DNA from 2 places in the Streptomyces sp. B1I3 genome. Region 2 is predicted to be linked to the other one. Evidence: riboswitches for the same ligand, from Rfam matches in the RefSeq annotation. Region 2 holds a riboswitch; the other holds the start of a gene.
The links. A riboswitch is a leader RNA that binds a small molecule or an ion and turns the genes downstream of it on or off. The one in region 2 is predicted to bind glycine.
Positions count from the first base shown of each region.

Region 1: it holds a riboswitch for glycine, as region 2 does, so the genes downstream of both, gcvT (glycine cleavage system aminomethyltransferase GcvT) here and gcvP (aminomethyl-transferring glycine dehydrogenase) in region 2, are expected to answer to the same signal.

Region 1 covers NZ_JAUSYD010000001.1:2,591,437-2,607,204, forward strand. Annotated here, with positions in the region: gene QFZ58_RS11710 (ABC transporter ATP-binding protein) at 1-722, opposite strand, end outside; gene QFZ58_RS11715 (ABC transporter ATP-binding protein) at 728-1,837, opposite strand; gene QFZ58_RS11720 (ABC transporter permease) at 1,834-2,823, opposite strand; gene QFZ58_RS11725 (ABC transporter substrate-binding protein) at 2,915-4,678, opposite strand; gene QFZ58_RS11730 (ABC transporter permease) at 4,723-5,715, opposite strand; gene QFZ58_RS11735 (enhanced serine sensitivity protein SseB C-terminal domain-containing protein) at 6,092-6,880, opposite strand; gene QFZ58_RS11740 (enhanced serine sensitivity protein SseB) at 7,023-7,817, opposite strand; gene QFZ58_RS11745 (AAA family ATPase) at 7,974-8,648, opposite strand; glycine riboswitch at 8,825-8,922, shown strand; gene gcvT (glycine cleavage system aminomethyltransferase GcvT) at 9,093-10,229, shown strand; gene gcvH (glycine cleavage system protein GcvH) at 10,319-10,696, shown strand; gene glyA (serine hydroxymethyltransferase) at 10,715-11,974, shown strand; partial or broken gene QFZ58_RS11765 (L-serine ammonia-lyase) at 12,131-13,517, shown strand; gene QFZ58_RS11770 (cellulase family glycosylhydrolase) at 13,677-15,050, opposite strand; gene QFZ58_RS11775 (LacI family DNA-binding transcriptional regulator) at 15,733-15,768, shown strand, end outside.
Region 2 covers NZ_JAUSYD010000001.1:6,756,411-6,772,178, reverse strand. Annotated here, with positions in the region: gene QFZ58_RS30755 (PhzF family phenazine biosynthesis protein) at 1-667, shown strand, start outside; gene QFZ58_RS30750 (CPBP family intramembrane glutamic endopeptidase) at 692-1,471, opposite strand; gene QFZ58_RS30745 (glutamate-cysteine ligase family protein) at 1,627-3,132, opposite strand; gene QFZ58_RS30740 (hypothetical protein) at 3,622-4,236, shown strand; gene QFZ58_RS30735 (DUF5999 family protein) at 4,525-4,731, shown strand; gene gcvP (aminomethyl-transferring glycine dehydrogenase) at 4,820-7,705, opposite strand; glycine riboswitch at 7,898-7,991, opposite strand; gene QFZ58_RS30725 (PRC-barrel domain-containing protein) at 8,124-8,495, shown strand; gene QFZ58_RS30720 (DNA polymerase IV) at 8,417-9,886, opposite strand; gene QFZ58_RS30715 (MerR family transcriptional regulator) at 9,954-10,571, opposite strand; gene QFZ58_RS30710 (bifunctional nuclease family protein) at 10,740-11,213, opposite strand; gene QFZ58_RS30705 (MerR family transcriptional regulator) at 11,267-12,010, opposite strand; gene QFZ58_RS30700 (FHA domain-containing protein) at 12,052-12,972, opposite strand; gene QFZ58_RS30695 (DUF881 domain-containing protein) at 13,034-13,852, opposite strand; gene QFZ58_RS30690 (small basic family protein) at 13,858-14,190, opposite strand; gene QFZ58_RS30685 (DUF881 domain-containing protein) at 14,187-15,107, opposite strand; gene QFZ58_RS30680 (mannose-1-phosphate guanyltransferase) at 15,205-15,768, opposite strand, start outside.

The DNA.
Region 1 (15,768 bases), 4.2 Mb from region 2:
CGGTCCGACACGTGGCGGATCACCGACAGGTCGTGCGCGATGATCATGTACGTGAGCCCGAGCTCGTCCTGGAGGTCGTCCAGCAGGTTCACCACCTGGGCCTGGATCGACACGTCCAGCGCGGAGACCGGCTCGTCCGCGACGACCAGCTTCGGGTTGAGCGCCAGGGCCCGGGCGATGCCGATGCGCTGGCGCTGTCCGCCGGAGAACTCGTGCGGGTAGCGGTTGTAGTGCTCGGGATTGAGCCCGACGAGCTCCAGCAACCGCTGGACCTCCGCCTTCACGCCGCCCTCGGGCTTGACGCCCTGGAGCCGGAAGGGGGTGCCGATGATCCCGCCGACGGTGTGGCGGGGGTTCAGCGACCCGTACGGGTCCTGGAAGATCATCTGGATGTCACGGCGCATCGGCCGCATCCGGCCCGCCGACAGGTGGGTGATGTCGCGGCCCTGGAACTCGACCTTGCCACCGGTCGGCTCCAGCAGCCGGGTCACCAGCCGGCCCATGGTCGACTTGCCGCATCCGGACTCGCCGACGACGCCCAGGGTCTCGCCGGGGCGCACGTCGAAGGTGAGCCCGTCGACGGCCTGGACGGCGCCGACCTTGCGCTTGAGGATGCCCTTGGTGATCGGGAAGTGCTTGGCCAGGCCGGTGACCTTGAGGAGCGGCTCGGACCCGGACCCGTCCGACCCGTCCGCGCCGGACGCGGGAGTCTTCTTGTTCAGATCAGTCACAGCTTCGGCGCAATCTCTTCGGTCCAGATCCGGTCCCGCTGCTCACGCGACATGTGGCACGCGGAGTAGTGCCCGTCGCTGACCATCTGCAGCTCCGGGCGTTCGGTGCGGGTGATGTTGTCCGCGGGGACGTCGGCGTACGGGCAGCGCGGGTGGAAGGCGCAGCCCGACGGGACGTTGATGAGGCTGGGCGGTGAGCCCTTGACCGGGACGAGCCGCTCGGTCTGCTCCCGGTCGATGCGCGGCATCGAGCCCAGGAGCCCCCAGGTGTAGGGGTGCTGGGGCTCGTAGAACACCTTTTCGGCGCTGCCGCGCTCGATGCAGCGGCCCGCGTACATCACGAGCAGGTTGTCCGCGATCTCGGCGACGACGCCGAGGTCGTGGGTGATCATGACGACCGCGGAGCCGAACTCCTTCTGCAGATCCCGGATCAGGTCGAGGATCTGCGCCTGGACGGTGACGTCGAGGGCGGTCGTCGGCTCGTCGGCGATGAGCAGCTGCGGATTGTTGACCAGGGCCATCGCGATCATCGCGCGCTGACGCATACCGCCCGAGAACTGGTGCGGGTAGTCGTCGTAGCGGCGGTGCGGTTCGGGGATGCCGACCCGGTCGAGCATCTCGATCGCGCGCTTCTTCGCGGCCTTCTTGTCGACCTTGTTGTGCACCCGGTGGGCCTCGACGATCTGCGCGCCGATGCTGTAGTACGGGTGCAGCGCCGACAGCGGGTCCTGGAAGATCATCGCCATCTTCTGGCCGCGGAGCTTCCGTACGCGCTCGGCGCCGGCGCCGATCAGCTCCTCGCCGTCCAGCCAGATCTCACCGCCGATCCGGGCCCGCTCGGACGTGTGCAGGCCCATGATCCCCAGCGAGGTCACGGACTTGCCGGAGCCGGACTCGCCGACGATGCCGAGGGTCTGGCCGGCCTTCAGGTCGAAGCTGACGCCGTCGACGGACCTGACCAGGCCGTCGTCCGTGTCGAAGTGGACGCTGAGGTTGCGTACGGAGAGGAATTCCTTCCCGTCGGCGGCCGAGGCCTCCCGGGGGGCGGGGACCGAGCCCTGCGCGGCGTCCGGCGCCGGGGCGTCCTTCTTGCTTACCTCGCTCATGAGAGCCTCACCCGGGGGTCGATCGCGGCGTACACGAGGTCCACCAGCAAGTTGCAGATGACGATGAAGAAGGCCGCGACCAGCGTCACGCCCATCACCTTGGGCAGGTCGGCCTCGGTCACGCCCTTGATGGCGAACTGGCCCATGCCCTGGAAGGAGAAGACGGTCTCGGTGATGACCGCGCCGCCGAGCAGCAGCGCGAAGTCCATGCCGAAGATGGTGACGAGCGGGGTGAGGGCCGACCGCAGGCCGTGCTTGACGACGACCTTGCTTTCCTTCAGGCCCTTGGCCCGCGCGGTCCTGATGTAGTCCTCACCCATCGTCTCCAGCATTCCGGCGCGGGTGAGCCGGGCGTAGAGCGCGGAGTACAGCAGGGCCAGCGTGCACCAGGGCAGGACGAGGCTGCCCGCCCATTCGACCGGGCTGTCGGTGAACGGTACGTACTCCCCGTTGCCGAACAGCGCGAGCACGGCGAGGCCGGTGAAGAACATCGGCAGCGAGACACCGGCGAGTGCGACGCCCATGGAGAGCCGGTCGAAGAGCGAGCCGCGCTTCAGCGCGGAGACCACGCCGATCGCGACACCGGAGACGACCCACAGGACAGCGGCGCCCACGGCCAGCGACAGCGTGACCGGAATGCGGTCGACGATCTGCGGCCAGATCTCGGTGTGGGTCTTGAAGGAGTAGCCGAAGCAGGGAGCGTTGCAGGTGACGGGATCGGGGCCGAACTTGTAGTCGGCACCGACGACGATGCCCTTGATGAACTCCCAGTACTGCAGATAGACGGGCTGGTCGAGCCCCAGGTTCCTCTTGACCGCGGCGATGACCTCCGGGTCGGGGCTCTTCCCGACGTACTGGGCGGCCATCGAGTCGGTGGTCTGCCCGCCGAGGCGGGGCACCAGGAAGAAGATCGCGAACGTGACTGCGCTGACCACCAGCAGCAGCAACACCGCGGCGAATACGCGTCGGATGATGTACGCAGCCACAGCCGTGCGGCGCCGGGCGGGCGGACGGGATAACGCCCGCCGGCCCGGCGCCTTCACCTGCCTTTCAAGGGATGCTGTTGATGAACAGGTGTTACTTGGTCGAGGTCATCAGCACGTAGTCGTACATGCCGAGGTACGCGTCGGTGACCGTGACGTTCGCCGCGGAGTCCGGGCGGTACAGCAGGTTCTTGCGGTAGACGAGCGGAACGACCGAGCCGTTCTCCATGACCTTCTGGTCGACCTCGCCCCACGCCGCGTTGCGGGCCGTGGTGTCGACGGTGCCGATGCCCTTGACGAGGAGGTCGTTGATCCCCTTGTCGTTGAGCTCCATCAGGTTCGTGCCGCCCGAGGGCTTGATGGCCGAGCCGTTGACGATCTGGTCCAGGAAGCCGAAGCCGGTGGGCCAGTCGGCGCCCCACTGCATCATCATCATGCCCGCGTTGTTCTTGTGGACCCAGTCCGGAACGCCCGCGAAGTCGGTGAAGTACTTGTTGGCCGGGAACTGCTTGATCTCGGCCGTGATGCCGATCTTCTTCAGGCTGTTCTGGAGCTGCGTGGCCGCGGTGATCTCGTCAGGACGGTCGGAGCGGGCCGTCAGCGTGGTCTTGAAGCCCTTCGGCTGACCGCACTTGGTCAGGTGCTCCTTCGCCTTGGCGATGTCACCCTTGTTGCCCGCGGACGGGTACAGGTCGAACTTCTTGTACCCGGCGACGGTCGGCGGGATGAGCGTGGTGGCCGGGTCGCCCTTGACCGAGCCACCGATGGAGTCGATCAGGCTCTGCTTGTCCACGGCGTACTGGACGGCCTTGCGGCACTCGACGTTGTCGAACGGCTTCACCTTGACGTTCAGCGCCATGTACTGCAGGACACCGGCGTACGGGTTGTCCGTCTTCGCCTTCTCGGCGGCCTTGACCAGGACCTTGGGCTGGGTCTTGGACTGCAGACCCGTTCCCTCGATGCCGGCGCTGATCTCGTCGTTGAGCAGGTGGTCGTCGATCGTCGTCGCGTTGACGTTGAACTTGAGCTCGATCTTGTCCGGCAGCGCCTTGCGGATCGGGTCCGTCTTGGCGTCCCACTGCGGGTTGCGGACCAGCGTCGCACCCTTGCTCTCGTCGTACGCCGAGAACTTGTACGGGCCCGAGGAGACCATCTTCTGGACGTAGGCGGCACCCTTGTCGGCCTTCTGCGGGACCGGAGCGGTCTGCGAGAAGGCGGCGAGGTAGTCCATGTCCGCGAACGGCTTGCTCAGCTTGAAGACGATCGTGTAGTCGTCCGGGGTCTCGATGGACTTGAGGCCCTCGGGGGACTTGTCCTTGTACGGGCCCTTGTACTTGTCGCCGCCGTCGAGGTACGCCTTGAAGTACGTCGGGCCGTTGGACAGGGCCTCCGGCGCGAAGTTGGAGCGCTCGACGGCGTACTTGACGTCCTTCGAGGTGATCTCGGTGCCGTCCTCGAACTTCACGCCCTTGCGGAGCGTGTACGTCCAGGTCTTGGCGTCCGCGCTGGCCTTGCCGAGGCCGGTGGCGAGGTCGGGAACGACCTCCAGGCCCTCCTTGCCGGCGGCCGGCTTGAAGGTCACCAGGGAACGGGCGTACAGGCGGGAGAAGTTCTGCACCCAGCCGTAGTACGTGTTGCCCGGGTCCAGGGAGTCCGGGCCACTGGCGTGCTCGTACGTGACCGTCCCCCCCTTCTTGTCGGTCGCGTTGACGATGCTCGTCAGACCGGCGTCAGCCTTGGCGTTGCCCCCAGCGCCCTTGCTGCCGTCACTGCCCGAGTCGCTGCCGCTGCAGGCCGACGCGCCGAGCGACACCGCTACGGCCACGGCTATGGCCGCTGCTGTCTTTCTGTTCTGCATGCTGAGAAAAACCCCCTCGCTTGTTCGGTGCGGCACAGCCGCGATTACTTGCCACGAGGGTCGAGTGCGTCACGCAGCCCGTCCCCCAGCAGATTGAAGGCCAGCACGGTGATGAAGATCGCCATGCCGGGAATGACCATGAACATCGGGTCCACCTCGTAGAGGTCGACCGCCTGCGTGAGCATGCCGCCCCAGGAGGCCTGCGGCGGTGCGATACCGACGCCGAGGAAGCTGAGGGACGCCTCGAAGAGGATGTTCGTGGGGATGAGCAGCGTCGCGTACACGAGGATCGGCGCGATCAGGTTCGGCAGCAGCTCGCGGAAGAGGATGAACGGACCGCGTGCGCCCAGCGACCTGGAGGCCTCGACGAACTCCCGCTCGCGCAGCGACAGGGTCTGCGCGCGGACGATGCGGCCGATGTACGGCCAGCTGAAGAAGCCGATCACGAAGATCAGGACCGCGATCCGCAGGGTGAGCCCTTCCATCCCGAACGCTTCACCCTGCAGGGAGGCGGAGATGGAGATCGCGAAGAGCAGCAGCGGGAAGGCCAGGAAGGTGTCCATCATCCGGCTGATGAAGCTGTCCACCCAGCCGCCGTAGAACCCCGCCACGACACCCATCACGACGCCGATGACGACGGAGAGGAGCGTGGAGCCCACGGCGACGACGAGGGAGACCCAGGAGCCTTCGAGGATGCGCGCCAGGATGTCGCGGCCGGTCTGCGGCTCGACACCGAGCGGGTGGTCCCAGCTCATCCCGCCGAAGTCGCCCTTGGGCGCCAGCAGGAGGGGGTCGACCAGGCTCTGGTTGAACGCGTCGGGGTCGAGACCGAGGAGCGACTGCAGGGGCTTGGACAGCAGGGCGGTGAGGATCAGCAGGATGACAACGATGCCGCCGGCCATTGCCGCCTTGTCCCGCTTGAAGCGGGTCCAGGCGATCCGGCCGAGGGAGCGGCCCTCGATCTGCTTGCGCCCGGCGCCTTCCAGCACCGCTTCGGGCTGCACATCCGCCCTGGTGGTCTCGATAGGTGCCGTCATTGCGCTGGAGACCCCTCTCGGCCGACGGTGGCCGGCCCATGACCGCCGCTGTAGCGGCTCGTACAAACACATGAGGCACGTGGTGATGCGTCGACTGAACCGCCCCTGTTTGAAAGGGGCGTGAGCCGGGCATGGACCACCTGCTGTGTGGAGTCTTCAACCACTTTGCGATCACCCGCCAGACCTGACGGGGAATGTTTGCGCAACCGTGATGCTGTCAATGGGTTTCCGTTATGCGGACAGCCGGGCCTGCTGAGCGCACCACTCGGTCACTAATCCGCGATAACGGGACATCACACCCAACAGGGCTCATCCAGTGGCGTATTGCCAGGGCGGCCCCTGTCGGCGGCGCCCGTATGACGTCGCCTCAGAAGCGTCAGTAGGCGTGCGGCGGATAGCCGTAACCCGGCGCGGCGGCGGGCGGCGGACCCGCCGGAGCGTGCGCCTCACGGTCGTAGAACGGACGCGTGTTGGCGCGCAGCCACATGGCGACGGGGTCGTACTCGTCGGACATCGAGACGGTGGAGACGGGCAGTCCGTCCGGGACGACGCCGATCGACTGCTGCATCATCGCGCGGACCGAGTCGACCGAGGGCCGGCCGGTGTCGTAGAGGTCGAGTCCGATCGCCAGGTACGGGACGCCGAGGGCGGGCTGCACCCAGGCGCGGCGCAACGAGCGGACGGCGGGGGTCCGGTGGGCGTTCTGCGACAGCAGGGCGTAGAACTGCGGGACCTGCAGCGAGGGTTCGGAGAGCCGCAGCGGTCCGGCGGGCAACCGGTCGAGGCCGGTGGCGATCCGGCGCAGGTCCAGCCACGGGATGCCGATGCCGCCGCCGGGCACGTGCGGATTGAGCCAGATGCCCCAGCGGTCGGGGAAGAGCGCGCGGGCGATGTCGCGGCCGGTGACGAGCTCGTGGGCCCGGTTCCAGCCGCTCGCCGAGAGCTCCTGGGCGGAGGTCACGCACGGGGCGTACCCCAGGCCGTCGACCTCCATGTTGCCGTACTGGGCGTCGGGCGAGCCCGCCGTGCCGTGCCACAGCAGCATCCAGATCCGGCCGTCGGACAGGGCCTGCAGCAGTGCCTCGTACGCGTCGAGGCGCCCCGGGGTCACTTGGCGCAGCATGTGCTCGACCTGCCCGGCCGCCGCGGTGCCTGACGCACTCACCCTGGTCCCGCCCCTCTTCGATCCGCTGTCCCGCTCGGTCGCGGTGCTGTCGTGTCACTCCCGGGCACACGGGGCGACCCGGCCATCAAACCAGCTTATGCGCCGCCCCTGACACCGGCTTGACGCCACGGGCGGCGCCGGCTCAGTAACCCTCGCGCCGGTAGAAGGGGCGCACTTTCTCCAGCATCCAGTCGCCCACCGGGTCCTGTGCCACGTCGAGCAGTACGAGATTGACCGGCCAGGGCACCGGGACCCGGCCCAGGGCGCGCCCCAGCGCGTCCATCGGGACGCCCTGTCCCGCACCGTCCCAGGCGGCGAACTGGACGCCCACGAACAGCACGGGGCTCTCGCCCTCGATGCTGGCCAGCGCCCTGCGCGCGGTGCTCACCACGCCCGTCTGCTCGAATTCGGCGGCCACCGCGGAGAGGAAGTCGACCGGGTCCTGCTTCCAGTCGGGTTCGTACAGCCGGACCCGGCCACCACCCGCCGGCCCGTCCAGCGGGCTGCGCCCGGCCCGGCAGAGCTCGGCGACGGCCGGCGGCGGGAGCGGCACACCGACCGCCCCGCCGGGGTTGACGGCGATCCCCAGCTGCGGGGGCAGTCCCCGGGCGAAATCCCGGGCCGGCGCGACGGTGAAGGAGAGATGGGGGCCGACGCAGGCCATGAACTGCGCCTCGGAGCTGAACACGGGCACGTAGGCGCCGCCGTCCAGGTCGATCGTCGGCAGGTCGAGGGCGGGGCTGTCGGGCCCCCCGCCGTTCGGCAGGGGCACCCAGACCGGGCTGCGGCCGAGCACCTCCACCAGCCGGCCGCCGGCTCCGGGCACGCCGAGCGAGGCGCCGAGCACTTCCTCGAGCTCGTTGGCCGGCCATCCGTGCTGCCGATGCGCCGGGTCCTGGGGCTGCCGGTGCGCCTGGTCCTGGGCCGGAATCTCCACAGTGTCTGTGTCCCTTTCTCGCCATGCGGTGCCGCAGAAACCTTAGAGGGTCCGGCGGCAGGCGGCACGGGTCCGCCGGCCGCGGGAGGGCCGGCGTCCAGGATCCGGACAGCCGGACCGGGGCCCTCCGTCTGTGCGTCTGCGAACGGCCGCGCCCTAGGCGCCGGTGAAGGAGATCCGTCCGATCGCCCCGGCGGCCTCCCGGTCGAGCAGCACCGCGGAGGCGCACCCCGGCGGCAGCAGACCGCTCTCGGTGTCGCGCAGCAGCCGCCCGACGGCCCGCCGGTGGCGGGCGAAGGCGTAACCGGAGACCCCCCTCCCGCGCTCACGCTGGCCCTCGCGGGCGACGTGAGGGGTGACGTCGAGGAGGACGAGGTGCAGGGTGCGGCCCCGGCGCCGGGCCTCACGCGCCAGCCAGCGCCGCACCCAGGCCTGCGTACCGCAGTCGTGGACGACGACGGATCCGCCCGAGCGCAGCGCCCGCCAGAGGCCGAAGTAGTGCGCGCCTCGCACCAGGGGGCGGTAGAGGGCGTACGGGAGTAAGGCGGGCAGGGAGTCCGCCCAGCGGTCCCGGGCGTCCTGCGAGTCGATCGCGTGTTCCCGGACGGCGCGCCGGATCAGCGTCGACTTGCCGCTGCCCGGCAGTCCGGAGACCACCACCACGTCGCCCGCCGTGAAGTCCAGGCCGCTCGGGAGCTGAGCACCGCGGCCCCGGAGGTCACGCACCACCGGTGCGCGCGGGCCCAGGCGCTCCCGAGCGGGCGCGCCGGGCTGCGCGGGCATCGCGTCGTGCGCCGCCCCCGTAGCCGTCGTGTGTGGCTGCAACGTCATCGCCGTCCCCCTGCACTCGTCACCCACACCTGACCTGCCCGAGAAGTGTAAAGAAAGGGTAATGCGCCACGACGGGTTCCGGCCGTTCGTGTCGGCCCGGCGTCCGGCGCGTCCTCGGGGAACCACTCTCCCGCAATGCGTGCGATGATGACCCCGCCAACTGCATACCGGCCGTTTGAATCCGCGCGGGAGAGTCCCGGTCACCGTGTGCGCCGGGCGCCGAAGGAGCAAGTTCCTCCCTTGAATCTCTCAGGCCCCGTACCGCGTGGATGAGGCAGATCTGAAAAGCGGGCCGCCGTGCGGCCCCACCCAAGGTGCAAGCCGACCCCTCCCGGGGCGGCCCTTCACGGGCCGACCCTTTCAGGGGCTCTCGGCGAACCTCTCAGGTTCCGATGACAGATGGGGAGGGACCGTCCTCTGTCGTCATGCCCTGGAGCCGTACCCATGAGCACTGCCCCGAGCGCCGCCCCGCGTCTCACCGCCCTCGATGCCCTGCATCGTTCACTGGGCGCGACCATGACCGATTTCGCCGGCTGGGACATGCCGCTGCGGTACGCCAGCGAGCGGGACGAGCACAACGCCGTACGCACCCGGGCCGGACTCTTCGACCTGTCGCACATGGGCGAGATCACCGTCACCGGCCCGCAGGCCGCCGCCTTCCTCTCCTACGCACTGGTCGGGAACATCGCCACCGTCGGGGTGGGCCGGGCCCGCTACACGATGATCGTCGCCGAGGACGGCGGGATCCTGGACGACCTGATCGTCTACCGGCTGGGAGCGGCCGAGGCCCCGGAGTACCTGGTCGTCGCCAATGCGGGCAACGCCCAGCTCGTCCTGGACACGCTCACCGAACGCGCCCGGGACTTCGACGCCGAGGTACGGGACGACCGCGACGCGTACGCGCTCCTCGCCGTCCAGGGCCCCGAGTCCCCCGCCATCCTGAAGGCCGTCACCGACGCCGACCTGGACGGGCTGAAGTACTACGCGGGTCTGCCCGGCACGGTCGCGGGAGTCCCCGCGCTCATCGCCCGTACCGGTTACACGGGGGAGGACGGCTTCGAGCTGTTCGTGGACCCCGGGCACGCCGAGCAGCTCTGGAAGGCACTCACCGAGGCCGGCGCCCCGCACGGTCTGATCCCCTGCGGCCTCTCCTGCCGCGACACACTGCGCCTGGAGGCGGGCATGCCGCTGTACGGGCACGAGCTGACCACCGCGCTGACGCCGTTCGACGCGGGGCTCGGCCGGGTCGTGAAGTTCGAGAAGGAGGGCGACTTCGTCGGCCGCGAGGCCTTGGTGGCTGCCGCGGAGCGCGCCGGGACCGCGCCGCCCCGCAAGCTCGTCGGCCTGGTCGCCGAGGGCCGGCGGGTGCCGCGCGCCGGCTTCCCGGTCACCGCCGGCGGCAAGGTCGTCGGCGAGGTCACGTCGGGTGCTCCGTCGCCCACCCTGGGCAGGCCGATCGCCATGGCGTACGTGGACGCGGCGTACGCCACCCCCGGGACCGAGGGCGTCGCCGTGGACATCCGGGGCACGAACGAGCCCTACGAGGTCGTCGCGCTGCCCTTCTACACGCGCCGCAAGTAGTCCGCGCGTCCCGGACGTGACGTAGTCGCGTCTCACACCGCAAGACCACCGTTCACCAGCACTCCCCCGCGTACAGGAGAATTCAGACCATGAGCAACCCCCAGCAGCTGCGGTACAGCAAGGAGCACGAGTGGCTGTCGGCCGTCGAGGACGGTGTGGCAACGATCGGTATCACCGAGTTCGCTGCCAACGCGCTCGGCGATGTCGTCTACGCCCAGCTCCCGGAGGTCGGTGACACGGTGACCGCGGGCGAGACCTGCGGAGAGCTGGAGTCGACCAAGTCGGTCAGCGACCTGTACTCGCCGGTGACCGGCGAGGTGACCGCGGCCAACCAGGACGTCGTGGACGACCCGTCGCTGGTGAACTCCGCCCCCTTCGAGGGCGGCTGGCTGTTCAAGGTACGCGTCGCGGAGGAGCCGAAGGACCTTCTCTCCGCCGACGAGTACACCGAGTTCTCCGGCAACTGAGACCCAAGGGACCCCCTGATGTCGCTTCTCAACTCCTCCCTCCACGAGCTGGACCCGGACGTCGCCGCCGCCGTCGACGCCGAGCTCCACCGTCAGCAGTCCACCCTCGAGATGATCGCCTCGGAGAACTTCGCTCCGGTCGCGGTCATGGAGGCGCAGGGCTCCGTCCTCACCAACAAGTACGCCGAGGGCTACCCGGGCCGCCGCTACTACGGCGGCTGCGAGCACGTCGACGTGGTCGAGCAGATCGCCATCGACCGCATCAAGGCGCTCTTCGGCGCCGAGGCCGCGAACGTCCAGCCGCACTCGGGCGCCCAGGCGAACGCCGCGGCGATGTTCGCGCTGCTGAAGCCGGGCGACACGATCATGGGTCTCAACCTGGCCCACGGCGGTCACCTGACCCACGGCATGAAGATCAACTTCTCGGGCAAGCTCTACAACGTGGTCCCGTACCACGTCGACGACACCGGTGTAGTGGACATGGCCGAGGTCGAGCGCCTCGCCAAGGAGTCCAAGCCGCAGCTGATCGTGGCCGGCTGGTCCGCGTACCCCCGTCAGCTCGACTTCGCCGCCTTCCGCCGGATCGCGGACGAGGTCGGCGCGTACCTGATGGTCGACATGGCCCACTTCGCCGGCCTGGTCGCCGCGGGTCTGCACCCCAACCCGGTGCCGCACGCCCACGTCGTCACGACCACCACGCACAAGACCCTCGGCGGCCCGCGCGGTGGCGTCATCCTGTCGACGCAGGAGCTCGCCAAGAAGATCAACTCCGCGGTCTTCCCGGGTCAGCAGGGCGGCCCGCTGGAGCACGTGATCGCGGCCAAGGCCGTCTCCTTCAAGGTCGCGGCGACCGAGGAGTTCAAGGAGCGCCAGCAGCGCACCCTGGACGGTGCCCGCATCCTGGCCGAGCGTCTCGTGCAGCCGGACGTCACCGAGGTGGGCGTCTCCGTCCTCTCCGGCGGTACGGACGTGCATCTGGTCCTGGTCGACCTGCGCAACTCCGAGCTGGACGGCCGCCAGGCCGAGGACCGGCTCCACGAGCTGGGCATCACGGTCAACCGCAACGCCATCCCGAACGACCCGCGGCCCCCGATGGTCACCTCGGGTCTGCGGATCGGTACGCCGGCCCTGGCCACCCGTGGCTTCCAGGCGGAGGACTTCACCGAGGTCGCCGAGATCATCGCGGCCGCGCTGAAGCCCACGTACGACGCCGACGACCTCAAGGCCCGTGTGATCGCGCTGGCCGAGAAGTTCCCGCTGTACCCCGGCATCAAGTAGTCACCCGCAATTTGCACGCAGGGTGGGGGCACCGCGCACACTGAACACAGTGAGCCCGGTGCCCCCACCCCTTTGCCCCGCGCTCCCGGGCCCACCGGCCCGTCCCCGCACCGCCCGGCGGACAACGACGTCCACCAACGCCTTAGGAGTACTCCCGTGGCCCTCTCGGTCTTCGACCTCTTCTCGGTCGGCATCGGCCCGTCCAGCTCCCACACGGTCGGCCCGATGCGCGCGGCCCGCATGTTCGCCCGCCGCCTCAAGAACGAGGGCCTGCTGGCCCACACCGCGTCGATACGGGCGGAGCTGTACGGCTCGCTCGGTGCGACCGGCCACGGCCACGGCACCCCCAAGGCCGTCCTGCTCGGCCTGGAGGGCGAATCGCCCCGCACCGTGGACGTCGAGGGCGCCGACGCCCGTGTCGAGGAGATCCGCTCGTCGGGGCGCATCAACCTCCTCGGCATGCACGAGATCCCCTTCGACGCCGACGAGCAGCTGGTCCTGCACCGCCGCAAGGCCCTGCCGTACCACGCCAACGGCATGACGGTCCTCGCGTACGACGACGAGGGCGCCCCGCTCCTGGAGAAGACCTACTACTCGGTCGGGCGGCGGTTTCGTCGTCGACGAGGACGCGGTGGCCGGCGAGGACCCGATCGTCCCGGACGACACCGTCCTCAAGCACCCCTTCCGCACCGGCGACGAGCTGCTGCGGCTCGCCCGGGAGACCGGCCTGTCCATCTCCTCGCTCATGCTGGAGAACGAGAAGGCCTGGCGCACGGAGGACGAGATCCGCGCCGGACTTCTGGAGATCTGGCGCGTCATGCAGGCCTGTGTCGCGCGTGGCATGTCGCGCGAGGGGATCCTGCCCGGCGGCCTGAAGGTCCGTCGCCGCGCCGCGAACTCCGCCCGCCAGCTCCGCGCCGAGGGCGACCCCCAGACACACGCGATGGAGTGGATCACCCTCTACGCGATGGCGGTCAACGAGGAGAACGCCGCCGGTGGCCGCGTGGTGACCGCTCCCACCAACGGCGCGGCGGGCATCATCCCGGCCGTCCTGCACTACTACATGAACTTCGCGGCCGGCGGCTGCACCGAGACCGAGAAGGACGACAGCGTCGTCCGCTTCCTGCTGGCCGCGGGCGCGATCGGCATGCTGTTCAAGGAGAACGCCTCGATCTCCGGTGCCGAGGTCGGCTGCCAGGGCGAGGTGGGCTCGGCCTGCTCCATGGCCGCCGGCGCCCTCGCCGAGGTGCTGGGCGGCTCGGCCGAGCAGGTGGAGAACGCCGCGGAGATCGGCATGGAGCACAACCTGGGCCTGACCTGCGATCCGGTCGGAGGCCTCGTCCAGATCCCCTGCATCGAGCGCAACGGCATGGCGGCCGTCAAGGCGGTGACGGCGGCGAAGATGGCGCTGCGCGGCGACGGCATCCACAAGGTCTCCCTCGACAAGGTCATCAAGACCATGAAGGAGACCGGCGCCGACATGTCGGTCAAGTACAAGGAGACGGCGCGGGGCGGTCTCGCGGTGAACATCATCGAGTGCTGAGCACTCGGCCTCCGACCGGAACGTTCCCGCTGCTGCTCGGTGCTGTCAGGACCTCCTGCGCCCACGCGGCTCGGGGCCCCAGGAGCGTCCCCGGACATCGGGCGGGGCTCCGGTCGGACATCGGGCGGGGCTCCGGCCCGGCCGGAGCCCCGCCCTGGGTCAGCTGGTGGGGAAGTTGTCAGCGGTACTGATCCGGTTCTTGAGCAGCGTCCCCGATTCGGTCAGCACACCGCTGCTGCTGTAGTCGCTGCCGCTGCAGGTGCCGGGTTTGAACGCCGCGCTGCTCTCGGAGGCGTCGGAGTAGGTCCAGTTCGCGTAGCCGATCTTCAGCTGATCGAGCAGGTCGAGCCAGGCCGTGGTGCTCGCCCGGTCCATCGCTCCACCGCCGGTGGCGCTCACTGTCCCGAACTCGGTGACGAAGAGCGGGAGTTTCGAGGCCGCCCGGCTCACTGCGGCACGGTAGTTGTCCTTGTGGCTGGCGGCGTAGAAGTGGAACGCGTACATGATGTTGGTGGCATTGACGGGGCTGTTGACGACCTCGCTCTCGCTGGAGCCGTCCGAGACCCCCAGCGAGGACCAGCCGCGGGTGCCGACGATGACGACGGCGTCCGGGTCTGCCGCCCGGATCACCGGGATGACCTGGTCTGCGTAGTTCTTGATGGCAGCCCAGCTCACGCCGTTGGGCTCGTTGGCGATCTCGTAGATGACGTTCTTCTTGTCGGCGTTGCGGGCGGCGACGGAGGCGAAGAACGTCTTGGCGCGGGCCAGGTTGTAGTTCGGGTCACCCGGGGTCAGGGTGTGGAAGTCGATCAGGGCGTACATGCCGCGGGCCTCGGCCATGTCGACGAGGCTGTTCACCCGGCTGGTGAAGCCCGCCGGGTCGGTCTCGTAGCCGTCCTCCTGCACGTACATGGCGATGCGCAGCAGGTCCGACTTCCAGTCCTTCGCCAGTGCGTCCAGGGACGCGGCGTTGTAGCACGCGTTGAACCACTGGATGCCGTGCGTGCTCATGCCCCGCAGCTGTATGGGGCGGTTGTACTGGTTGCACAGGTTAACGCCGCAGACGTGGACCTGTCCGTTGATGCTCACGGGGGTGCCGCCGCCCGGGGTGGGCGGCTGGGTCCCGTCGACGGAGCCCGTACAGGCGACGCCGTTGAGTGTGAACGCCGTGGGCGCGGGGTTGGTGCCGGTGAAGGAACCCACCAGCCCCACGTCGGCCGCCGCACCGGTGGCCAGCGTGCGGTTCCAGTCGACGCCGACGGCGGAGACCGTGGAACCGGACTGCGACCAGCCGGCGTTCCAGCCCTGGACGAGCTTCTGCCCGGCGTCCGGCATGGCGAACTTGAGCGTCCACCCCGAGATGGGTTCACCCAGATTGGTGATCTTCACCCCGGCCTGGAAGCCGCCCTGCCACTGGCTGGTGACCGTGTAGTCGACCTTGCATCCGGTGGCAGCCACCGCCTGTGGGCCGACCAGGGCGGTGAGCCCCAGGATCGTCGCGCAGGTCGCCAGTAAAGCCAGGAAACGTTTCACAGCATTCCTCCTCGTGCGAAGCGGGAACGGCTCTTCGGGAGCGCTCCCAACGGGCGTCGGCCCGAGAGCGTGGACAGCACATCGATGCCTCCGGGTATCCGGCCGTCACCGGCCTCCCGGAAACCCGATCCGAGGTGTTCGGGGCGCAGGGTCCGGTAGCGGCTGGTACGCCGCCTGCTCCGCCACCGGACCGACCGTAGTGACCGGAACCGAACGGGGATCCGGCCGGCCCCGCGATGTCACGGCACACCGCAGCCCTGACGGGAGGGGAGAGGCGCGCAGTGACGGGAGCACCGGATGCGCATCCGGTCGGGCACTACGGTTTGGGAGCGCTCCCAATCTCGGGGGTCGGGAGAGTGCCGTCAAGCTGTTCGACGGAATTCGCCGCCGCTGTCGCACGCAGCGGAGGCAGGCGCGGGCGCGCCGGGTACGAGGGCCGGCCGCGTCACCTGCACGGCCGTGCGGACGGTACCTTCGACACCTCCCCTACGAGATCTTCTGAGGGTCACGCGTGGCGAGGGCTGCGGGCCCGGCGGACGCGTGGCGCGAGGAGCGCTTCCGGTGCCCGCGTACGGATTGCGGACAGCGGCACCCCGCGGCGAGTGGTTCCCGCCGGTCGGTCGAAACATTCGGTCGCGCACCCGTCGGGTCCGTAGGATCGGGTGCTCTTGGGGGTGGGAACATGCTGAAGCGGAGTTCCGGCACACCGACGCTGGAG
Region 2 (15,768 bases):
GCTGCCGCCCGGCGGCGACGCCGACTGGGCCCTGCGCTGGTTCACCCCGGCCACCGAGGTGGATCTCTGCGGGCACGCCACACTCGCCACCGCACACGTCCTGCACACCACGGGGACGGCGAGCGGCACGGTGCGCTTCTCGACGCGCGCCGGAGTCCTGGGCACCACGGCCCACCCCGACGGCACGATCACGCTGGACTTCCCGACGGCACCACTGACACCGGCCTCCGCTCCGCCAGGTCTGGCGGAGGCGCTCGGCGCGCGACCGCTCTCCGTCCACGACACGGGAGAGCACATCGGCGATCTGCTGGTGGAACTGGCGGACGAGGCGACCGTCCGGGCGCTCCGGCCCGACTTCGCCGGGCTCGCCGCCCGGTCCCGGCGCGGCATCATTGCGACGGCTGCCGCCGAGGACCCCGGGGCCGGCTACGACTTCGTGTCGCGCGGCTTCTTCCCCCGCGTCGGCATCGACGAGGACCCGGTGACCGGCAGCGCGCACACCGCCCTGGCACCCTTCTGGTCGGCCAGATTCGGCCGCGACGACCTCACCGGCCTCCAGGCCTCCGCCCGCTCGGGCGTGGTCCGCACCGCGCTCCGCGGTGACCGGACGCTGCTGACCGGATCCGCCGTCACGGTCGTGGACGGGGAACTGCTGCCCGGGCTCTGAGAGCGGCTGGAGCCTGCCCTCGCCTCACGGTGTGGGCAGCCAGCTCACTTCACCCGCGAGCAACGCGTATCCGACGAAAGCTCCGATGTCGAGCAGGGCGTGCGCGACGATCAGCGGTCCCACGCGCCCCCAGCGCCGGTACAGCAGCACGAAGACGACGCCCATGACCACGTTTCCGATGAAGCCGCCGATCCCCTGGTACAGGTGGTACGAGCCCCGGAGCACGGAGCTGGCGACCAGGGCCGCCATGGGGGTCCATCCCAGCTGCCCCAGCCGCCGCACCAGGTAGCCGACGACGATCACTTCCTCCAGTACGGCGTTCTGCAGCGCGGAGAGGATCAGTACCGGGAACTTCCACCACACCTCGGGGAGGGACTCCGGCACCACCGTCAGGTTGAAACCGCCGGCCCGCGCCGCCAGATAGAACGCCAGACCCGCACTTCCGATCCCCGCGGCGACCAGGGCCCCACGGCCGAGGTCCGGCCATGGCCTGCTCCGGTCGGCCCCCAGGCTCCGCAGCCCGGCTCCTTCCCGGACGAGCAGGTGGGCGACCAGCGCCACCGGCACCAGGGCCGTGGCGATGCCGAACAGCTGCCAGGCGAGGTCCAGCCACGGCCGTCCGGGGGCGTACGAGCCGTTCAGAGTCGCGGCCTGGTCCTTCAGGCCCCCCGGTTTCGTCAGCGAGCCGATGAAACTGATGAGGGCGGACACCCCACTGGCCCCCAGCGAGAGGGCCAGCACCAGGAGCATCTCCGTGCGCAGGATCCGCCGGGACACCCCCTCGTGGGGAATGGATTCAGCCACGCGTCCCGCCTCCACCTGTACTCCTGCCTCCAGCCGTGCGTCTTAGCTTGCCCGACGGCACGAGAGCACAGGGACACCGGCATCCGGCCTCCCCGCGGGGAGGCCGGGAACGGGGCGGGCGGTCCTGCGGGCCCGGAGCGGACCGCAGGACCCGCTCAGGGGGCGGGGAAACCGACCGGCCAGGTGTGCACCGGCTCACCCGCCTGCATCAGCTCGCCGTACCGCCGGGTGGTGGCGGCCAGCGCACCCTCCCGTTCGAGGCCGGCGTCCAGGGCGCGGTGGTACGTGTCGACCTGCCAGGAGGCGCCGTTCACACGGAGGCGGCAGCGCTCCTCGATGACACCGAGGTACAGGTCCCGGTCGGCGGGCTCGATGTTCCATGCGTCGAGCCCGGCGGCGGCGAGCGGCAGCAGCTCGTCCCGCACCAGCTTGACGGCGGGCACCTTCGCCACGCCTCCTGAGCGGCCCGGCCGCGGCCAGAGCAGCTCGGCGTCGATGCCGTGGCGGCAGGCGGTGTCGAAGTTCTCGGCGGCCGCCTCGAAGGGCAGTCTGGTCCAGACGGGCCGGGACTCGTCGGCCAGCGCGCGCACCAGGCCGTAGTAGAACGCCGCGTTCGCGATGACGTCCGTGACCGTGGGCCCGGCGGGCAGCACCCGGTTCTCCACCCTGAGGTGGGGAACGCCTCCGGACAGCCCGTACACCGGCCGGTTCCACCGGTAGACCGTCCCGTTGTGCAGGACGAGTTCGGCGAGCGTCGGCGCACCCCCCTCGTCGAGCACCCGCAGCGGGTCCTCGTCGTCACAGATCGGCAGCAGGGGCGGGAAGTACCGCACGTTCTCCTCGAAGAGCTCGTACGCGGAGTCGATCCAGCGCTCGCCGAACCATGTCCTGGGCCGCACCCCCTGGTTCGCGAGTTCCGGCGGCCGTACGTCGGTGGCCTGCTGGAACAGCGGGGGCCGCGACTCGCGCCACAGCTCCTTGCCGAACAGGAAGGGGGAGTTGGCCCCGAGGGCGATCTGTACCGGTGCGATGGCCTGGGCCGCGTTCCACACGTCCGCGAAGCGGGCAGGCGTCACCTGGAGGTGCAATTGCACCGAGGTGCAGGCCGATTCCGGCGCAATGGAGGCAGAGGTACGGACCAGTCGCTCCACACCTTCGATGTCGAGGAGGAAATCCTCGCCACGCGCTGCCGCCATTTGGTCATTGAGCAGGGTGTACCGGTCCACGTCCGAGAGGTTCGCCGAGACCACGTCATCGCTGCCGAGCGTCGGCAGGATACCGATCATCATGATGCCCGCGTCCACTTCCGCCGCCTTGCGGTGGGCATATGCGAGCCCCGTCCGGAGCTCCTCGGCGAGCTGATCGAATACCCGCCCGCTCAGCCGGTGCGGAAGAATATTCACTTCCAGGTTGAACATCCCCAGTTCCGTTTGGAAATCCCGGCTGGCGATGCGCCGGAGCACCTCCGCATTCCGCATCCTCGGCATGCCGTCCGAGCCCGCGAGATTCAGCTCGATCTCCAGGCCCATGAGGTTTCTCGGCCGGTCGAACCTCCCCTCCGACAGGAGCCTCTCCAGTCCCTCCAGGCACTGGGTGAGCTTCTTGCGGTACGTCTGCGGATCGGACAGGTCAAAGGCGCCCGCCACGACCTTCTCGCCCATCGAAGGGTCCCTCCTCGAGTGGGCGGCCCGCGGCACAGGCCGCTCGTATCACGATCGATAATGCCCCGAGGAGCTGATCCGTAACGCCCCCGCGGGTCACATCTACCCAGTAGTCTGTCGACGAACGCCGGAGGCACATTCCTTCGGCATGCGGCATAAGCGGTACCGCTGTCGAGTCCCGGCTGTAATGATCGACGGGTTTCAGCCTACCGCCCGGCCGGGGAAATACCTGGCAGAGGACGTCCGAGACGGGCCGAACCAACAGAAACTCCGCAATTCGAGGGCCTGAATGTGTCTTGCGCGGAATATGCGGAACGGCTAGCCGAAACATCATGTGAACATTTGTCGTATAAACTCTGCGCACGAGGCAGAGAGTTGACGCACCGGCCCGTCCGCCCGTCACCGGCCTTCCTCTGGCCCCGCACGCCGACAGCGCCGTCTGCACCCGCCCACGCATCACCGTGTCTCCGAAGTGAGAGGCGACCCACTATGCCGCTGCATGTCTACCCGGCCCCCGCGCCCGCATTGCGCAGCGTTCTCGCGGCACTCGGTTCTCCCACCGCAGTCCGCGAGGCCCACACGCCGGCTCTCCGGTCCGTCCAGGGATCGCTGAGCCCCGAACTTCCGCTCCCGGTCCACGTACTGGACCGCATCGTGCCCGACGAGGCCGCGCCGCGCACCCGTCTCGCCGGCTGGCGCTTCCTGATCCGCAACGGCGACCGCGCCGTGGCCGCCGCCGACACCATGATCACCCCCGACGGCTGGACCTTCTCGCACTTCTTCGAGGGCCCCTACATCGTCTCGACCGAACTCGCCGTCCGGCAGGCGGAGTCGGCGACCACGCACTACCAGCCGCGGCTGCTGTCGGTGCCGGAGCTCTACATGCTCACGCTGTGGCTGCACAACGACACGGAGGCCGACGCCGCCGGCGGCACGCTCGATCCGGCCGACGTACTGGTGCCGCTGGCGCCCGCGCCCCCCGGTATCACCGCGCACCTTCCGCACCGGGTCGCCGACCTGCTTCCGGTCATGACCCTGCGCGTCACCCCGGCCCCCGCTCCTGAGCTTCCCGGTCTCCCGGGCCTCCTGGGATCGCCCGCCTGATCCCCCTGCCTCACGCGCCCCCGCCGAGCACCACGGCGGGGGCGCCGTCCTTACCCGTCCGGACTAGCCCGGTCGGGCCACCCCGAACCACCCGAAGAGGCAGTGCGGTTGCTTTGAACCGCCCGGCCGGGTGATGCGTCATGGAAGGAGAACGGGAGCTGTCGTGAAATCCCTGCGGACCGAGGCCCGTGGGGCAACACTGGGACCGGACCGACTTGATACGGGGCGACCATGAACGCATCGCCACGCCGCAGGACACTCGACTCAACGCAGCGAAAGAACCCATCCATGTGTCAGCACCAGCCACCATGCCCGACCGCAGACTCCAACGACCGGGAAGCCGCACGTCTCATGGCGCACCACCCGGAACAGGGCTGGAGCCTGCTGTGCAACGGCGTCCTGCTCTTCGAGGACACCGGTGAGCTGCTCCCGGACGGACAGGTCATCGCCCCGCACAGGCCGCTGCGGACCGGTCAGGTGGTGAAGGCCGCCTGATCCGGCGGAAGAAGCAACGGGGCCGGCCCGGAGTGGTCTCCGCACCGGCCCCCACGCGTGCTCCGCGTCCTGCGAGCTGTTCCGCGCCCTACTGGTCGTACGCGTCCAGGGGCGGGCAGGAGCAGACCAGGTTGCGGTCGCCGAACGCACCGTCGATGCGGCGCACCGGCGGCCAGTACTTGTCCGACGGCGCGACGCCGACCGGGAAGACAGCCTCCTCGCGGCTGTAGGCGTGCGTCCACTCACCGCCGAGCGCCGCCGCGGTGTGCGGGGCGTTGCGCAGCGGGTTGTCGTCCGCGCTCCAGGCACCGGAGGCGACCTTCTCGATCTCCGCGCGAATGGCGATCATCGTGTCGCAGAACCGGTCGAGCTCCGCGAGGTCCTCGCTCTCGGTCGGCTCGATCATCAGCGTCCCGGCCACCGGGAACGACATGGTGGGCGAGTGGAAGCCGTAGTCGATCAGCCGCTTGGCGATGTCGTCGATGCTGACGCCGGTCGCCTTGGAGATCGGCCGCAGGTCCACGATGCACTCGTGGGCGACCAGTCCGGCAGGGCCGTTGTACAGGATCGGGAAGTGCGGCTCCAGACGCTTGGCGATGTAGTTGGCCGCCAGCACGGCCACCTGCGTCGCGCGCTTGAGGCCCTCGCCTCCCATCAGGCGGACGTACGCCCACGAGATGGGCAGGATGCCGGCCGAGCCCCACGGGGCGGCCGAGATCGGGCCGACACCCGTCTCGGGGCCCGCGGCGGGCTGCAGCGGGTGGTTCGGGAGGTACGGCGCGAGGTGGGCGCGCACGCCGACCGGGCCGACGCCCGGACCGCCGCCCCCGTGCGGGATGCAGAAGGTCTTGTGCAGGTTGAGGTGGGAGACGTCGCCCCCGAACTTTCCGGGCTTGGCCAGACCGACCAGCGCGTTGAGGTTGGCGCCGTCCACGTACACCTGGCCGCCCGCGTCGTGCACCTCGCCGCAGATGTCGGCGACGTGCTCCTCGAAGACTCCGTGCGTGGACGGGTAGGTGATCATGAGCACGGCGAGCTCGTCACGGTGCTTCTCGATCTTCGCGCGCAGGTCCTCGATGTCGACCTCGCCGTCGTCGGCGGTCTTGACGACGACGACCTTCATGCCGGCCATGACGGCGCTGGCGGCGTTGGTGCCGTGCGCCGAGGACGGGATGAGGCAGACGGTGCGTCGGTCGTCGCCGTTGGCCCGGTGGTAGGCGCGCACGGCCAGCAGACCGGCGAATTCGCCCTGTGAGCCCGCGTTGGGCTGGAGGGACACGGCGTCGTAACCGGTGACCTCGGCGAGCCGCTCCTCGAGCTCACGGATCAGGGTGAGGAAGCCCTGGGCCTGCTCGGCCGGCGCGAACGGGTGCAGCGCGCCGAATTCGGGCCAGGTGATCGACTCCATCTCGGCGGTCGCGTTGAGCTTCATCGTGCAGGAGCCGAGCGGGATCATGCCCCGGTCCAGCGCGTAGTCGCGGTCGGCGAGCTTGCGCAGGTAGCGCAGCATCGCCGTCTCGGAGCGGTGCTGGTGGAAGACCGGGTGGGTGAGGACGGCATCGGTGCGCAGCAGGTTCTCGGGCAGGGCGTCCGCCGTCTCGGCGTCCAGTGCCTCGACGTCACCGTCGGTGCCGAAAGCCGCCCAGACGGCGGCGATCCGGGCACGGGTGGTCGTCTCGTCGCAGGCGATGGAGACCTGGTCGGCGTCCACGAGCCGCAGGTTCACCCCGCGCTCCCGGGCGCCGGCCACCACGGCCGCCGCACCGCCGGGAACACGGACGGTGAGGGTGTCGAAGTAGGTGTCGTGCACGACGTCGGCGCCGGAGGCACGCAGCCCCTGGGCCAGGATCGCGGCGAACCGGTGCGTGCGCCGGGCGATCGTCCGCAGGCCCTCGGGCCCGTGGTAGACCGCGTACATGCCGGCCATGACGGCGAGCAGAACCTGCGCGGTACAGATGTTGCTGGTGGCCTTCTCGCGGCGGATGTGCTGCTCGCGGGTCTGCAGGGCCAGGCGGTAGGCCTTGTTGCCGTCCACGTCGACGGAGACGCCGACGAGGCGCCCGGGCAGGCTGCGGGCGAACTTCTCGCGGACCGCCATGTAACCGGCGTGCGGACCGCCGAAGCCCATCGGGACGCCGAAGCGCTGGGTGGTGCCGACGGCGATGTCCGCACCCAGCTCACCGGGCGAGGTGAGCAGGGTCAGCGCCAGCAGATCGGCGGCGACGGTGACGACGGCGCCGAGTTCGTGGGCGCGGTCGATGACGGGCTTGATGTCGCGTACGGCCCCGGAGGCGCCGGGGTACTGCAGAAGCACGCCGAACACACCGCGCTCGGCGACGTCGGCGGGAAGGCCCTCACTCAGGTCGGCGACGACCACGTCGACGCCCGTCGGCTCCGCGCGGGTCTTGATCACCGCGACCGTCTGCGGCAGGGTGTCCGCGTCGACCAGGAAGACACCGCCCTTGACCTTGCCCACACGCCGCGCCAGGGCCATGGCCTCCGCGGCCGCCGTGGACTCGTCCAGGAGGGAGGCGCCGGAGGTGGGGAGGCCGGTCAGGTCGGCCACCATCGTCTGGAAGTTCAGGAGGGCCTCGAGCCGCCCCTGCGAGATCTCCGGCTGGTACGGCGTGTACGCCGTGTACCAGGCCGGGTTCTCCATGACGTTGCGCAGGATCACCGGCGGGGTGAAGGTGCCGTAGTACCCCAGACCGATCATCGGGGCGAGCACCTGGTTGCGGTCGGCCAGACGCCTCAGCTCGTCCAGGACCTCGGCCTCGGTGCGGGCGGCCGGGAGGTTCAGCGCCTCGGCACTCCTGATCACGTCGGGCACCGCGGCGGCGGTGAGCTCGTCGAGGGAGCCGTAGCCGACCTGGGCGAGCATCTTGGCCTGGGCCCCGGCATCGGGCCCGATGTGGCGCTGCTCGAAGGGGATGCCCTGCTCCAGCTGGGAGAGCGGAGTGCGACGGGGGGTCATGATGGAGGCCTCCTGGTCTGTCACGACCTGCGAGGGGCACCACGGCGTGGCTGCCCGGACGGCCTCCCCATCTGTCATCTCGACCTGAGAGTTTCACCAGCCGCCCGGGGGCGAGCCGGCTTTCACCGTCGGTGAGGACGGGCACCGTCCCGGCCGGGGCCGTGCGGGTACCGTCCTGCTTTCCAGAGTGACCTCGTCCGTGCGGTACGGGTGCCTGAGAGATTCCGGGGAGGAGTTGCTCCTTCGGCGCCTCCGACTTCACGGAGGACTCTCCCGCACGGGGTCGGCAGCCGCCTCCAGCCTACCAGCGGGCCGGCGCCGTCCGTCTCGAGTGGCCGAAGCCCCGAATCTGGCCTTGGGTAGTGCCTGTGGTGCAGTCGTGACCACCCTCATGGAGTTGCGAGCAGTGGGAGGCACCGTGCAGACCGACATCGATCCGCGCAGCCTGATCGGCCGCAAGGCGTTCGACCGTAAAGGCACCAAGATCGGAACGGTGGACGAGGTATATCTCGACGATGCCACCGGAGTGCCCGAGTGGGCGGCCGTGCGCACCGGGCTCTTCACCCGTGACGCGTTCGTACCGCTGGAGCCGAGCGAGTTCGTCGACGGTTCGCTGCACATCCCCTTCGACCGGGCCCTGATCAAGGACGCGCCCGACTTCGGCGTCGGGCGCCACCTGTCCCCGGAACAGGAACTGCAGCTGTACCGCCATTACGGTCTGGACGCGGCACCGTCGGGCGGCGTGGGCCCGGACAGGGACTTCGGCAGACTGGCCGGCCACGAGGAGTAGTCCACCGGCTCCCGGACCAGGGGCAGCGGATCGGCCGGGTGCAGTTCCGGGTCGTCGACACGGAACGTACGCACCCGGCCGGGCGGCGTCTGCGGCTCCTCGAACCGCACGGTGACTCGGCCCACGCCGCTCCCCTGCACCCAGCCGTGACCATGGGTCCCGTGCCGTACGTCGCTCCCGGCGGGCCACTGCCGGGAGGGCGCGGGCGCGGGCTCCGGCCGCTCCCGCTCCCCGGCCGGGGTGTCCGGCGCGGCCGGGGTGTCCTCCGCGCCGGACGCACCGGCCGCGCCGGCCGCGCCGGCCGCCGTCTGCAGGGCGTCCGCGGCCTGGGCGAACAGATCCTCCTGGGTGAAGTCCGCGAGGCCCGTGACGCCGACACCGAGGAGACGTACGCCGCCCGTGGTGTCGACGGCCTCCAGCAGCCGTGCGGCGGCCTCCCTGACCACCGTGGGGTCGTCGGTAGGGCCGCGCAGGGTCTCGGACCGGGTCAGCGTGGAGAAGTCGTAGCGCCGCACCTTGAGCACCACGGTCCGCCCGGACCGCCCCGCGCCCCGCAACCGCTGGACGCACCGGTCCGCCAGGCGCTCCACCTCCGTCCGGACCCGCACGCGGTCGTGCAGGTCCACGTCGAAGGTGTCCTCGACGGACACGGACTTCGCGTCCCGTTCCGCGACGACGGGACGGTCGTCGTAGCCCAGGGCCATGCGGTACAGGGCGACACCGTGCGCCTTGCCCAGCAGGCGTACGAGCTCCGCCTCCCCCGCCTCCGCCAGGTCCTGGACCACGGTCATACCGGCGCGGCGCAGATGGTCGCCCGTGGCGGGTCCCACTCCCGGGAGGATCCGTACCGACATCGGGGCCAGGAGTTCGCGCTCGGTGCCGGGCTCGATCAGCATGAGGCCGTCCGGCTTCGCCTCCTCGGAGGCGATCTTGGCCAGCATCTTGGATCCCGCGAGCCCCACGGAACCGCTGAGCCCGGTGACGCCCCTGATGACCGTCCGCAGCTGCTCACCGATCAGGCGGGCGGACGCCGAGTCGTCGGCGACTCCCCCGGCCTCGAGATCGACGAAGGCCTCGTCCAGACTGAGCGGCTCCACGAGCGGTGACAGCCGCCCGAGCAGCGTCATCACCTGGTCGCTCACCGTCCTGTAGAGGGCGAAACGGGGCACGAGGTAGGCCGCGTTGGGCGCAAGCCGCCGGGCCTGTGCCATCGGCATCGCCGAATGGACGCCGAAGCGCCGCGCCTCGTACGAAGCGGTGGCGACCACCCCGCGCATCCCCAGACCGCCCACCACGACCGGCTTCCCACGCAGGCTCGGCTTCGCCGCCTGCTCCGCAGAGGCGTAGAAGGCATCCATGTCCAGATGCAGGATGGTGGGCGCGGCTCTCACAGCACCGATGCTGCCCTACGCCACTGACAACCGGCCTGCCCGGCTCGTCGGTGGCGCGGGGCGGCACTCAGCCCGCACGGTTGCGGCGGCGGGCCAGTTCGTCGGTGGGGTTGTTGCCGATCAGTGTCTCGCCCGTGTCGACCCGCTCGCCGTGCAGTTGCGACAGAGCCGCGTCCACGTCGCGCCAGACGACACCGACGGCGATGCCGAAGACGCCCTGGCCGCCCTGCAGCAGATTCACGACCTCGTCCGGCGAGGAGCACTCGTAGACCGTGGCCCCGTCGCTCATGAGCGTCATGCGCTCGAGGTCGGTGAATCCACGGTCCCGGAGGTGCTGGACCGTGGAGCGGATGTTCTGCAGTGCGACCCCGGTGTCCAGGAATCTTTTGACGATCTTGAGGAGGACCACGTCCCTGAAACTGTAGAGGCGTTGCGTCCCCGACCCGTACGCCGGACGCACGCTCGGCTCCACGAGCCCCGTGCGCGCCCAGTAGTCGAGCTGCCGGTAGGTGATCCCGGCCGCCGCGCATGCCGTCGGCCCCCGGTACCCGATACCGTCTTCCACTGCCGTACCGTCCGCCGCCATCGTCGCCGGCCGTACCGGCTGTCTGATGGTCTGGTCGGCCGCACTGCCGTGCTGCCGGTACGGCCCACCCGCAGCCGTACCGTCGCCGCTGCTTCTCACGCCGACCTCCGTCCTTGACCTGCCATCTCGAAGGTAGGCAGTCACCAGGGGTGCGTCAACGATCGCCACACTCGGCACGCCGAGTGATAATCACCCTGAGGGTGGTTTCCCGTGACCGGAATACGGGAACGGCTTCTCGAATGCGCTGACGGCGCCCCTGCGGGGCGGTCACTGGCTGTTGGTCCCGAAGTCCTCCGGCGAGATCTGGTCGAGGAATTCGCGGAATTTCTCCACCTCGTCCTCCTGCTCGTCCGGGATCGCGATTCCCGCGTCGTCGAGCACTCCGTCACTGCCGTAGATCGGCGTGCCGGTGCGCAGGGCGAGCGCTATGGCGTCGGACGGCCGCGCGCTCACCTCGACCCCGCTGGCGAAGACCAGCTCCGCGTAGAAGACCCCTTCTCTGAGGTCCGTGATCCGGACCTCGGTGAGCTCCTGGCCGACGGCCTCGAGCACATCCTTGAAGAGATCATGGGTCAGCGGCCTGGCCGGAGCCATGCCCTGCTGGGCGAAGGCGATCGCGGTCGCTTCCCCAGGACCGATCCAGATAGGGAGGTACCGATCGCCTCCCACTTCACGCAGGAGCACGATCGGTTGGTTGGAGGGCATTTCCACCCGGACACCCACAACGTCGAGCTCGTTCACACAGCAACCCTAGGACGTGCCCGGCATGTTTGGATAGTCGGGCCCCTTCCCACTCAGTGGAAGCGCACCTTCAGGGCCGTCTGCACGAGGGCCGCGTGGAGCCGGACGGACAGCTCGGCGAGCTCTCTCGCAGTGGCCTCCGCATGGGCCCTGGTCTGCGGATTCCGGTGCCGGCGCAGGGGCGCCACCACCTGTTCGACCAGTCCGGCCTCTCGCTCCGCGGCCGCTCTCACGGGCCGCAGATGCCGAGGTTCCAGACCGAATCGCCCCAGATCCGCCACAAGACGCGCCACCGTGACCGCCTCGGCCTCGTAGCTGCCCTCCGGCGTGGGCACGATCAGGCCGTACGACTCCCACTCGTCGAGCTGGTCCTCGGTGGCCTCTGCGGCGGCGAGGAGCTCGGAGCGCCCGATACGGGCCGCGGTCACCCCGCCCGCTTCCTGGTCCCGGCGGCCGTCCGTGAGCTCGCCCTGCCCCGCGCCGGGAGGCAGCGTGGCCTGCTCACCGCGGGCGAGGGCGTCCAGATGCTCACGGATGACCTTGAGCGGCAGGTAGTGGTCCCGCTGCATACGCAGAACCTGAGCCAGCCGCCCGACATCGGCGGTACTGAACTTCCGGTAGCCGGAAGGCGTGCGCTGCGGCTCGATGAGCCCTTCCGCCTCCAGGAAGCGGATCTTGGAGATCGTCACTTCGGGAAACTCGTCGCGCAGCTGCAGAAGCACCGTGCCGATGCTCATGGCGCGCTCGTCCGGGGTGGCGGTGCCGTGACCGGCACCGCCTGTCGGTGTTCGCAGCATGGACCTTCCTGGGGGTCCCCCGGACGGAGTCCGGGAGCGGGTCACACGCCCCGCTGGCTCGCGTAGAAGACCAGCCGGTACTTCCCGATCTGGACTTCGTCGCCGTTGGTCAGCGCGACGGAATCGATGCGCTCGCGGTTGACGTACGTGCCGTTGAGGCTGCCGACGTCACCCACGGTGAAACTACCGTCCGGGTTCCTGTGGAACTCCACATGGCGCCGCGACACGGTCACGTCGTCGAGGAAGATGTCGCTCTGCGGGTGCCGGCCGGCCGTGGTGAGGTCGCTGTCCAGGAGGAAGCGGCTGCCGGAGTTCGGGCCGCGGCGCACCACCAGGAGCGCGGAACCGGCCGGCAGGGCGTCGACGGCGGCCTGCGCCTCGGGCGACAGGGAGGGAAGGGCCGTCTGGCCCGTGGCCTCCGCCTCGTAGGCCTCGATGCCGGAGATCGAGATGGTGGAGGTCGTCTCCGAGGCACGCTCGGGCACCCCGCCCCTCAGCGGCGCGCCGCAGTTGGAACAGAAACGACTGGCCTGGGCATTTCGATGGCCGCACCTCGAACACACCGGCATGGACGAACCCTCCGGGGCGGGGGTGAACCCTCCACCCGTACTCGAGGCCGACGGTTCCCCGAAACCTATGCGCCCGGCACCGGCAGGGTCGACGGACGACGCGCCGGCGCCGCCTCCTGCCTGGCCCGGCCTCTCGTCGCGGAAGAGCGGGCGCTCCACGCCCTGCTCGTCGCCACCCTGGCCCTGACGCGGCGCACGGTGGCGGGCAGCGCTGTTGCCGTCCTCGCGTGCACTCTTTCCGAACCACTTCGCAAACAACTTCACGGGCGTTTCCCCTTGACCGAAATAGACCCGCCCGTGGGGCAGGACGAACCCTGAACGAACACACCTGCCGACCCGGACATCTTCACAACGTCCGTATCCATCCGACAGTTTCCACCACGCGTCACCGATCCGATGCGCCGACCCCCCGCAACCTCGTCCCCGTCTCCTTCGAGCCTCGCGCGCCACGGCCTCACTGGGACGACGACCGAGCGTAGTCAGGCTGCTTCGCCGGTCGCAAGGCATCGACGACGATGTCCTCGTAGCGTGTCACTTCCACCGTGGCCTGCTCCTTCTCGAGCGTCTGCACCACTCCGCCGGGGATGTTCAGTGCCGGCTCGAGGTCCTGCGGCCTGCCGATGACCTTGAACACGTAGGGGGCTGTGATCTTGCGGTCGTCGACCCTCAGCTCTCCCCCGTCACCGGAGAAGTACGTGTTGGCGACCACCCGGACACCGTTGACCTCGATCGCCTCCGCGCCGGCGGCGCGCAGCTCCTGGATGGCGTCCAGGAGCATGTCGGCCTCGATCGCTCCGCCGGGGTCACTGATGGTCAGGGTGATGCCGGGTCCGTGAGCCGCGACGGTGCCCGCCAGGACGCCGAGCTGCCGCTCCTTCTCGAGCGTCTGCTTCCGGGCCTCCTCCGCCTGGTCGGAGCTGGTCTCCAGTTCCGTGCGCTGGTCGTCGAGGCGCTGCTTCTCGTCCTCGAGGCGCTGGGTCCTGTTGTCGAGCTCGTCGAGGATCCTGACCAGGTCCTCCTGCCGGGCACCGCGCAGGGCGCTGTTGTCGCTGTTCGACCTGACCTGGATCGCCAGGCCCAGGCCGAGGACGAACAGCAGGAGCGCCACGACGAGTTGGGCCCGGCTGACCCTGGGGGGCCAGAGCCCGGCCATCAGCCGCCGCCGCCCGGAGATCTCCTGCGGCACGGCCTGGGGTGCTGGTACGGGGGCCGGGGCCTCGGGCGGCAGCGCGCCGGCGGGCTCCCCGCGCCTCGGGTTGTCGTCACTGGTCATCGGCCTCACGCCCGGAAGACGTGCCGGCGGATGGCCGCGGCGTTGGAGAAGATGCGGATGCCGAGGACGACCACCACACCGGTGGAGAGCTGCGCTCCGACACCGAGCTTGTCGCCGAGGAACACGATCAGCGCGGCAACCACGACGTTCGAGAGGAACGACACCACGAAGACCTTGTCCACGAAGATTCCGTCGAGCATGGCCCGGAGCCCTCCGAAGACCGCGTCCAGCGCTGCCACGACGGCGATGGGCAGGTAGGGCTCGACCACCGCCGGCACTTCGGGCCGGACCAACAGTCCGACCACGACTCCCACGACGAGGCCCAGTACGGCGATCACGATGTGCCCTTCCCTGTGTCTGCCGCCCCACTGCCCGTCTCCGCGGCCTGGGGCTCTGCTGTGCGTACGATCAGGCTCGGCGCGGCCGGCAGGCGCACCTTCTCCTGCTCGGAGATGCTGGTACGGATGTCGAAGCTCTCGTGCAGTGCCTGCAGGTACTGACCGTCCGCGCTGTCCCGGAAGGCGGAGGCGAGCTTCGGGCCGTCGCCCACCGCGAGCACCGTGTAGGGCGGTACGAGCGGCCTGTTGTCGACCAGTATGGCGTCGCCTGCGGCACGAATGGCCGACAGGGCCGTCAGCCGCTGCCCGTTGATGGCGACGGCTTCGGCGCCGGACTGCCACAGCCCGTTGACGACCCGCTGCAGGTCCCGGTCGCGTACCCGTCCGGTGTCGGCGAAACCTGTCGACTCCCGGGGCCCGCCGCCGCCCTCGTCGGTGTCCTCGGCGTCGTCGACGACCAGCTTGATTCCCGGTCCCTGGACGGGCGTTGCCCCGGAGAGCAGGGCGACCAGCGCGCCTTGGTCGCCACCGTGCTGTTCCAGCGCCTTGCGCTGGCGTTCGCCGACGTCCTTGCGCAGTTCCTCGACGTCGGCCTCGAGCGTGTCCGCGGTGGTGGTCTCGGCGTTGACCCGGTCGATGAGCTCTTCCCGTTCCTTGGCCACGACCGGCGCGGCCACCCGCGCCTCGGCGGCACCGAGGGTCACCACGAGGGCGGCCAGCACGAGGCAGGCCGCGAGGCCCAGTTTCGACGTGAGGGTGCGGGGCAGGCCGGCGGTTCCGTCTGCCCGGCGGCGTGCCGAAGCCTCGGCGTACCCCTCGTCCAGGCTGTGCTCCATCACCGTGGTCAGCAGCGACATGGACGCGTCGGGGCGGGGAGGCGGCGGTGCGCTACTCCGATCGGGGGGCGGCTGCGACATGCCGCACATCGTCGCACGTCATGTGGACTGCCGCCGAATGGCCCCACCGGTGACCCGGAAGCCGCGGGCGGCGGTTCCCGGGTCACCTGAGCTCGGCTCAGTCGCCGGCGCTGTCCACGATCGCGGCCCACTCGTCGAGCAGGGCCTGGGCGGAGGCGTCGTCCGGTCCTTCGGCCCAGAGGTGGGTCACGGCCTCGGCCGGGTCGGGCAGGACCATCACCCAGCGGCCGTCCGCCTCGACCACGCGGACACCGTCGGTGGTGTCCACGCTGCGCTCCCCTGCGGCTTCCACGACCCGCCGCATGACGAGTCCCTTGACCGCCCACGGCGTCGCGAGGTCACGGCGCAGGACATGGGCACGCGGGATCCTGGCATCGATCTGGCTCAGCGTGAGCTGCGTCCGGGCCACCAGTCCGATGAGCCTGACGAAGGCCGCGGCACCGTCGAAGACGCTGCTGAACTCGGGGACGATGAAGCCACCACGGCCGTCGCCTCCGAAGATGGTCGTGTCCTCCCGCCCGACCCGTGTCAGGTCGTCCGGGGACGTCGTCGTCCACTCCACCTGCGTGCCGTGGTAGGCCGCCACCTGCTCGGCCACGCGCGTGGTCGTCACCGGCAGGGCGACCCGCCCGCTCCGCCGCTCGGCCGCCACGAGGTCGAG